DNA from 2 places in the Bartonella sp. ML70XJBT genome. Region 2 is predicted to be linked to the other one. Evidence: predicted binding sites of a transcription regulator. Region 2 holds the regulator's gene; the other holds the start of a gene.
What was found. Region 2 encodes HrcA, which represses chaperone genes, less so after heat shock. Its sites were predicted from a motif close to GTTAGCACTCNCNNNNNGNGAGTGCTAAC; they were not measured.

Region 1 (4,439 bases), on a different contig from region 2:
ACCGGTTGCAGTATTGTAACCAAATGTATCAGCATTATTTTCCAGCACTTTGCCAACGATAATAGCCGCTTCTTCACCGGCATTGGTTGCGATTTGACGCGCAGGTGCTTGAAGAGCACGACGAACGATATGAATACCAGCTTCTTGGTCAGGATTGCTTCCTTTAACGGTCAATGCATTTGCTGCACGCAACAATGCGGTACCACCACCAGCAACAATACCTTCTTCCACAGCCGCCCGTGTTGCATTCAACGCATCATCCACACGGTCTTTCTTTTCTTTCACTTCAACTTCTGTTGCACCACCCACACGGATAACAGCAACACCACCAGCGAGTTTAGCCAATCTTTCTTGCAATTTCTCACGGTCATAGTCAGAAGTTGTTTCTTCAATCTGAGCCTTGATTTGATTGACGCGAGCAGTAATTTCAGACTTTTGTCCAGCACCATCAATAATGGTGGTGTTTTCTTTAGAAATATTCACTTTCTTTGCACGTCCAAGCATATCCAAAGTGACATTTTCAAGCTTAATGCCCACATCTTCAGAAATCACCTGTCCAGATGTCAAGATAGCGATATCCTCTAACATTGCTTTACGGCGATCACCAAAGCCAGGCGCTTTTACAGCAGCAATTTTCAAACCACCACGCAACTTGTTAACCACGAGCGTTGCCAAAGCTTCACCTTCCACATCTTCAGCGATGATAAGAAGGGGTTTTCCAGACTGCACAACCGCTTCTAAAACTGGGAGTAAGGATTGCAAGTTAGATAGTTTCTTTTCGTGAATGAGAATGTAAGGATCATCAAGATCCGCAACCATTTTCTCAGCATTGGTAACAAAGTAAGGGGAAAGATAGCCACGATCAAACTGCATTCCTTCCACAACTTCCAATTCCGTTTCAGCAGTTTTAGCTTCTTCCACGGTAATGACGCCTTCATTGCCGACTTTTTCCATGGCGTTAGCAATCATTTTACCAATTTCTTCAGCACCATTGGCAGAAATGGTTCCAACTTGTGCAATTTCTGCTGAAGTTTGGATCTTTTTGGCTTTTTTGAAAAGATTAGCCACCACTTCATCCACAGCCGCATCAATCCCGCGTTTAAGATCCATAGGGTTCATGCCTGCAGCAACAGCCTTAACGCCTTCTTGCACAATCGCTTGTCCCAACACCGTCGCCGTTGTTGTTCCATCCCCAGCAATATCATTGGTTTTAGAAGCAACCTCGCGCAACATTTGCGCACCCATATTTTCGAACTTGTCTTCCAGTTCGATTTCCTTTGCAACGGACACACCGTCTTTTGTGATGCGCGGAGCACCAAATGATTTATCAATCACCACATTGCGCCCTTTAGGGCCGAGTGTCACCTTAACCGCATTAGCAAGGATGTCGACACCGCGCAACAAACGCTCACGCGCTTCACGGCCAAATTTGACTTCTTTAGCAGCCATTTAATTTCTCCTTGGAGTTTTTTCAAAATAGTACACAATGAAAAATTGAGGGGCTCTCAATTAGCCCATAATTCCCATAATGTCAGATTCTTTCATGATTAAAAGGTCTTCCCCATTAATCTTGACTTCAGTTCCAGACCATTTTCCAAACAAAATACGGTCCCCTGTTTTGACTTCTAAAGGCACGCGCTTTCCGTTATCATCCAAAGCGCCATTGCCAACAGCGATCACTTCGCCTTCTTGTGGTTTTTCTTTTGCTGTATCAGGAATGATAATCCCACCAGCGGTTTTATTTTCAGATTCAACCCGACGAACAACGACACGATCGTGAAGTGGGCGGAATTGTATATTAGCCATGTTTTAAATCCTTAAAACTGAACATAATTGCATTAATCTTAGAAAGTTCTTGCTAGCACTCTCTAAGTGTGAGTGCTAACACTATCCAAGATATAAAATCGGCCTTTCTCAATGTCAAGGATAGTCATAAAATAATTTCTCTATAAATAAAACTTCCACGTCTTGCTTCTTCTTGCTATTTGGCGTTATCTAGCTTTTTTAAGAACCCGTAAACAAATAAAGGATCTTATATCATGGTTGAAACACGTCAGGAAACGGATAGCTTTGGAACGATTTCGGTACGCCAAGATCGTTATTGGGGAGCACAAACTGAACGTTCTCTGCATAATTTTAATATTGGCAGTGAAAAGCAGCCTCTTACCATCATTTACGCCCTAAGCCTTGTGAAAAAAGCAGCCGCCCTTGTCAATATGGACAAAGGCAAACTTTCTCCCAAGATCGGCAAAGCGATTGTCACAGCGGCTGATGAAGTTCTCTCTGGTGCTTTTGATGAGCATTTTCCCCTTTCTGTTTGGCAAACAGGCTCAGGGACACAAAGCAATATGAATGTCAATGAAGTGATCGCCAACCATGCCAGCATGCTTTTGGGGGGAAAACTGGGAAGCAAAAAGCCCGTTCATCCCAATGACCATGTCAATATGAGTCAATCCTCCAACGATTCCTTTCCCACGGCACTTCACATTGCTACCACGCTGCAAACACGCCAACATCTTTTCCCTATTCTTGAAGCGCTCATTACCACTTTCAAGAAAAAAGAAGAAGAATTTGCTGACATCATCAAAATTGGACGCACCCATACACAAGATGCCACCCCCTTAACGCTTGCACAAGAATTTTCAGGTTATCGGGTCGCGCTGGAAGCCAATCTTCATCGTATTGAAACAGCCCTTGCTGATGTTCAAATGCTTGCTCAAGGCGGAACAGCTGTGGGAACAGGGCTCAACGCCCCGAAAGGCTTTGACGTTGCCTTTGCACAAACAATCAGCACCCTCACAGGAATACCCTTTAAGACGGCACACAATAAATTTGAAGCGCTTGCGCATCATGGTGCTCTTGCGCATTTCCATGGCAGCTTGAATGCCTTAGCCGCGGATCTCTTTAAAATTGCCAATGACATTCGGTTTTTAGGTTCTGGTCCCCGTTCCGGCTTAGGCGAACTCAACTTACCTGAAAATGAACCCGGTTCCTCTATTATGCCTGGCAAAGTTAACCCCACCCAGTGTGAAGCCATGACCATGGTTGCAACCCAAGTTTTTGGCAATCATACCAGTGTAACCTTTGCCGCTAGTCAAGGGCATTTTGAACTTAACGTCTATAAACCTGTTATTGGCTATAACGTTTTACAATCGATAACCCTTCTTGGAGATTGCATGCGTTCTTTTGATATGCATTGCATTCAAGGATTACGCGCTAATCGCGTTCATATTCACGCCCTCATGGAGCGCTCACTGATGTTAGTCACAGCTCTTGCTCCAGAAATTGGCTATGAAAAAGCCGCTGAAATTGCCAAAGCAGCGCATAAAAATGATACAACTTTGCGCACTGAAGCCCTCAAAGCAGGCGTTTCTGGAGAAGATTATGACCGGCTGGTTGATCCCAAAAAGATGATCGCTCCTCAATAAAGAAACCAATAAAGAACAGGAAATTTTCTTAAACCTTATCCCTCAAAGTCATCGGGGTGTGTCACCCCGATGAGCGTTGCTCACAGTGTTTATTCTAGGCTCTGTTTATTTTAGGCTCTCATCTCCATTTTAGCTCTTAATCCAAAGAAACTCTTGCTTTAGAAATTGGCTATGAAAAAGCCGCTAGAATTGCCAAAGCAGCGCATAAAAATGATACAACTTTGCGCACTCAAACCCTCAAAGCTAAGCGTTTTTAGGAGAAGATTATGACCGGCTGGTTGATCTTAAAAAAGATGATCGCTCCTCAATAAAGAAGCCAATAAAGAACAGGAAAACTTCTTCAACCTTATCCCTCAAAGTCATCGGGGTGTGTCACCCCGATGAACGTTGTTCACAGTGTTTACTTTAGGTTTTCATCTCCATTTTAGCTCTGATGAAAATATATAGTATATTGATTTATAATGATAATATCTCATTATTCAACTTGAATGCGCGTCCTAAATACCCGTAAGATTTTCTCATTTTAAAGCCATTTATATTAAATCAACCCAAACCATGTTTCTTGCACCTCATAATCGAGATGCATGTATGACATAAAATTATCGTAAGAAAAGACTTAAAATGCCTCTAATAAACCGTCGAGAAGAGCTAAGGGATGGTCCACAACATTTTAGAATCAATCCTAGTTTTAGAATCAATCCCAGTTTTAGAATCAATCCCAGTTTTAGAATCAATCCAAGTATATGATGAAACCAGTTTGCCCTTTTTATGAAGAGTAATGATGGGAATGCTCAATAGAAGCAACATCTATCAGAACAAAACGCAATGTCTCACAAGGTTTTGACCTTGACCTTTACTCAAAACAATCAATCCCCTTTCAAGAATACAGTATATCCTTTAAAACAGTGCGCAATCAATTTGAGGCGCCTGCTCATCATGGCGCCCTTCTCTATTTCTCGGAAATGCCTAACTCCATACGCTGATCCCTACTGCTCTCATTAAAAAATTGCC
Region 2 (4,439 bases):
TTCGTACATTTATAATTATGGTAAGCATTTTTTAGACATTATTTTTCTATACTATTGCCTTATCTTCCGTGACATTTTTTACTTTCAATTTATCTGTTATTGCACTTTTTATCTTTTATTGCACTTGGGATAGCATCTTTTCATTATAAGGAGATAACATTATGGACCGTTTATTTAGTGCCCTTCAGATTCCTCAACAAACAACACAACAACTTGTATCGTTGCAAAATGGCTTACCAAATGCACAGTGGATTAATCCGCAGAATTTTCACATCACTTTGTCTTTTTTCGGTGAAGTTGAAAGTGATACAGAAGATGCACTTAGGCATGCCTTTGACATAATAAAGCTCCCTCCTTTTATGCTACAAATGAAGGGTTTTGACGTTTTTGGTTCAGAAAACGCTCCACATTTTCTTGTTGTCCGCATTGAATCTTGTGAAGCTCTCAATCTTTTACACGAAAAGATGCAATGTATTCGTAGCCACTTGAGGCTAGAACCTGATAAAAAAGAATTTACACCGCATATTACTATTGCGCGACTGCTCGATATTAAACCTGAAGATCTTCCTCCTTATCTGTCCTCTCGGAGTGATTTTTCATTTCCTCCCTTTGATGTTGATCATTTTGTTTTATTTTCATCGCCAGCTCCCTCAAGCGATGCTCCATATATTGTAAAAGGAAGTTGGTCACTTCAAAGATAAAAGGGTGTTTGTAACACCCTTTAAAACTCTTTGAGGAAAGACCCCATATACGCGAAATCACAGGAAATGCTGAATTTTACGCTGGAGACTTGTTATTAATATGTTTTAAGCCGAATCAGTTTCAACAGAAGCTTCTTTTGTTCTTCCTTTGGCCACACCCACTATCGCTGGACGTAAAACCCTTTCTCCAATAATATAACCAGCCTGAACCACTTGTTGAACAGTGTTATCGGGAACATCGGCATTAGGAATTTCAAACATCGCTTGATGAAAATGAGGATCAAATTTTTGTCCCTCTGGATGAATTTTCTGTACACCATGACGCTCTAATGCTGCCATCATGGCACGTTCAGTCATTTCAACACCTTCTGCCAATGATTTTAAACCAGCATCACTTTCTCGTGCACCTTCTGGAATCGCTTCCAAAGCACGATTGAGATTGTCAGAAACAGATAACATATCCCGTGCAAAATTAGCAATAGAATAAGCCCTTGCATCCGCTACATCACGCGCAGTACGGCGTCGAAGATTTTCCATATCTGCTGCAAGACGTAAAAGCTGATCTTTCAAATCTTTGTTTTCATCCTGCAAAGCCGCTAAAGGATCAACCTCATTACTTTCTTCTTCAACCTCTCCATGTGCTTCTGTTTTATGTGTTTTTAAAAATTCATCCGCTGCTTGTTTAAGTGTATTACGATCAGCTGGTTTTTTTAAATCGCAATTTTCAAATGAAGCGTCAGTAAATTTGTTTTTTTCATCAGACATAAAAATTCTATTCCTTCATAAGATTTGTTATTCTCGATATCGAAATTTTACAGACAAAAATCAAGGGGTATAGATGTATATAATACAATGAGCTTTTATAGTACAAATACTTAACCGTATCATTTTAACGCAATAACTGTGACATAAGTTGAGCTGTATAATCAACCATAGGCACAATCCTTGCATAATTAAGCCGTGTAGGACCAATAACGCCTAAAGCACCAATGACTCTTTGTTGTGAATCACGATAAGGTGCTACGACTAAAGAAGAACCAGAAAGTGAAAATAACTTATTTTCCGAACCAATAAAAATTCGAACCCCTGACCCTTCATCCGTTAAATCGAGAAGCTGGGCCATACTTTCACGTGTTTCAAGATCATCAAATAAATGGCGTAACCGTTCTAAATCTTCTTCTGCTTTCACATCTTCAAGCAAATTACTGCGTCCACGAACAATGAGGTGCATTTTATGATCAGCACCTTCTCCTCCCCAAAGAGCTAATCCCGTTTCAACAAGATGATGTGATAAATCATCAAGTGCAGCCCGTGTTTGTGCACATAGACACGCAATTTCCCCTTTAGCTTCACTCAATGTACGCCCTTGAATATGGGCGTTTAGAAAATTCGTCGCTTCTGTCAATTGTGCATGGGTAACCCCTTCTGGCAAATGAACAATACGATTTTCAACCTCACCTTGTTGAGTCACTAAAACGGCAAGAGCGTGCTCCCTATCAAGGCGCACAAATTCAATATGTTTCAATGTTCCTTCTTGTTTTGTTGCGAGAACAAGCCCTGCCCCACGGGAGAGGTCTGAAAGAACTCGGCTTGCTTGAACAAGAAAATTTTCAACCGATTGTGCATGACCTGCCTCTTTGACTTGCATTTCAATATTTTCTCGCTCTTCGTTTGGCAAATCACCGGCTTCCATAAATGCATCAACAAAAAAGCGTAAACCCGATTGGGTTGGCATTCGCCCTGCTGAAACATGCGGTGCATAAATCAAACCGAGATGTTCAAGATCACTCATCACATTGCGAATCGTCGCAGGTGATAATGTCTGTTGCAAAAGTCGCGAAAGATTGCGTGACCCTACAGGTTCACCATCATTAAGATAGGCTTCAACAATATGGCGAAAAATATCACGCGAACGCTCATCAAGATATTTTAGTTCATTATCAATAGATTTGTGCTTCATCACAATTGTTTCACTACTAAAAAACACTCTTCTCTTATATAAGTTTTGCCAATGTTTGGTCAAATAATCTAAAGTAGTATAAAAATATATTATCTTATTGAGCCATAAAACACCACATTTTATAATAATGATATAAACGTATAAATTATGTATGAGGTGTTTTTATTAGAGCGTGTCATTGGATATTTAAGATAGGAATTGGTCTCTTTAGGAGCTTGTTTATTTATAAACCACCGAGAGTATAAAATTAGATTTTTATCATAAGAAAGCTTTCATAAAAAATCGTCTCTCATGTCTTTTTAATCGTTGTCTTCACAAAATACGAAAAATTTTATTTGAATAAAATATCATAAAACGTGTAAAATAACCCTATCATATAAAATCAAGCAGAATATGTGTGTATATGAGCATTTAAGCTGGTTCCTAGCGCAAAAATAGTTCCCCTTTCATTTTTGGAGAAATCTATATGAGAAGTATAGCAGATAAAAGAGTTGTCATTGCGACACATAACACCGGCAAATTACATGAGATCACCACCTTGATTGCACCTTTCGGTTTAATAATACAATCAGCAAAAGAGCTTGGCTTGCCAGAGCCGGAAGAAACAGGAACAACATTTGAAGAAAATGCTTACATTAAAGCTTTTGCAGCAGCAAAAAAAACAGGACTTCCTGCTCTCTCTGATGATTCAGGCTTAGAAGTTGATGCATTGGATGGTGCACCGGGCGTTTATACAGCTGACTGGGCGATTCAAGCCGATGGTACACGTGATTTTCCAAAAGCGATGCAAAAAATAGAAGATGAGCTTCAAAAAGTCGGAGCGCGAGAAAAAAGCCAACGAAAATGCCGTTTTGTATCCGTCATTTGTATCGCGTGGCCTGACACTCATGCAGATTATTTCCGCGGATACGTTGAAGGAACATTCATTTGGCCTCCACGGGGAAATAAAGGCTTTGGCTTTGATCCTATTTTTTTACCAGATGGATATGAAAATACCTTTGGAGAAATGTCAACAGAGCAAAAACACGGCTGGCAATACAATGATATTCCCCCTCTTTCACATCGCGCACGGGCTTTTAAACTTTTGACAGAAAACCTTTTGGCATTCTCATGAATGAACCTTTTGGCATTTACATTCATTGGCCCTTTTGTGCTGCTAAATGTCCCTATTGTGACTTTAATTCACATGTTCGTATCCATGGTGTTGATCAGCCGCGTTTTGTCACCGCCTTTGAGCGCGAAATAGAAACGCAATATCATAAAATAGGTCCACGCCATATTACGAGTATTTTTATTGGTGGGGGAACCCCCTCTCTTATGGAGCCGCAAACTGTTGATGCCCTTTTGCAAGCACTTGCAAGAAAGTGGATACTTGATGATAAAGTTGAAATTACGTTGGAAGCTAATCCATCCAGTGTGGAAGCAGAACGTTTTCGCGGATACCGCGCTGCAGGTGTTAATCGGTTATCTTTAGGAATACAAGCACTCAATAATAAAGCATTGCGCAAACTTGGCCGACTCCATAATGTAGAGCAAGCTCTTTATGCTATTGATTTAGCAAGGAAAATTTTTCCACGCTTATCCTTTGATCTTATTTATGCTCGTCCCGAACAAACCCTTGAACAATGGAAATCTGAACTTGTACAAGCCATTGACTTGGCAGCAGACCATCTTTCTCTTTATCAATTGACAATCGAAGAAGGAACCGCCTTTAAACGACTTCATGATGCAGGAAGGCTTATCCTTCCTCCATCAGAGCTCGCAGCAGATCTGTATCA

Region 1: groES (co-chaperone GroES) is a predicted target of HrcA. The motif match lies at 1,858-1,886, and genes of this name have one in related genera.

The regions. Positions count from the first base shown of each region.
Region 1 covers NZ_JAQISX010000012.1:42,158-46,596, forward strand. Annotated here, with positions in the region: gene groL (chaperonin GroEL) at 1-1,449, opposite strand, end outside; gene groES (co-chaperone GroES) at 1,510-1,806, opposite strand; gene fumC (class II fumarate hydratase) at 2,040-3,428, shown strand; gene PVV65_RS05905 (hypothetical protein) at 3,617-3,685, shown strand.
Region 2 covers NZ_JAQISX010000001.1:119,789-124,227, reverse strand. Annotated here, with positions in the region: gene thpR (RNA 2',3'-cyclic phosphodiesterase) at 162-701, shown strand; gene grpE (nucleotide exchange factor GrpE) at 807-1,466, opposite strand; gene hrcA (heat-inducible transcriptional repressor HrcA) at 1,591-2,661, opposite strand; gene rdgB (RdgB/HAM1 family non-canonical purine NTP pyrophosphatase) at 3,128-3,775, shown strand; gene hemW (radical SAM family heme chaperone HemW) at 3,772-4,439, shown strand, end outside.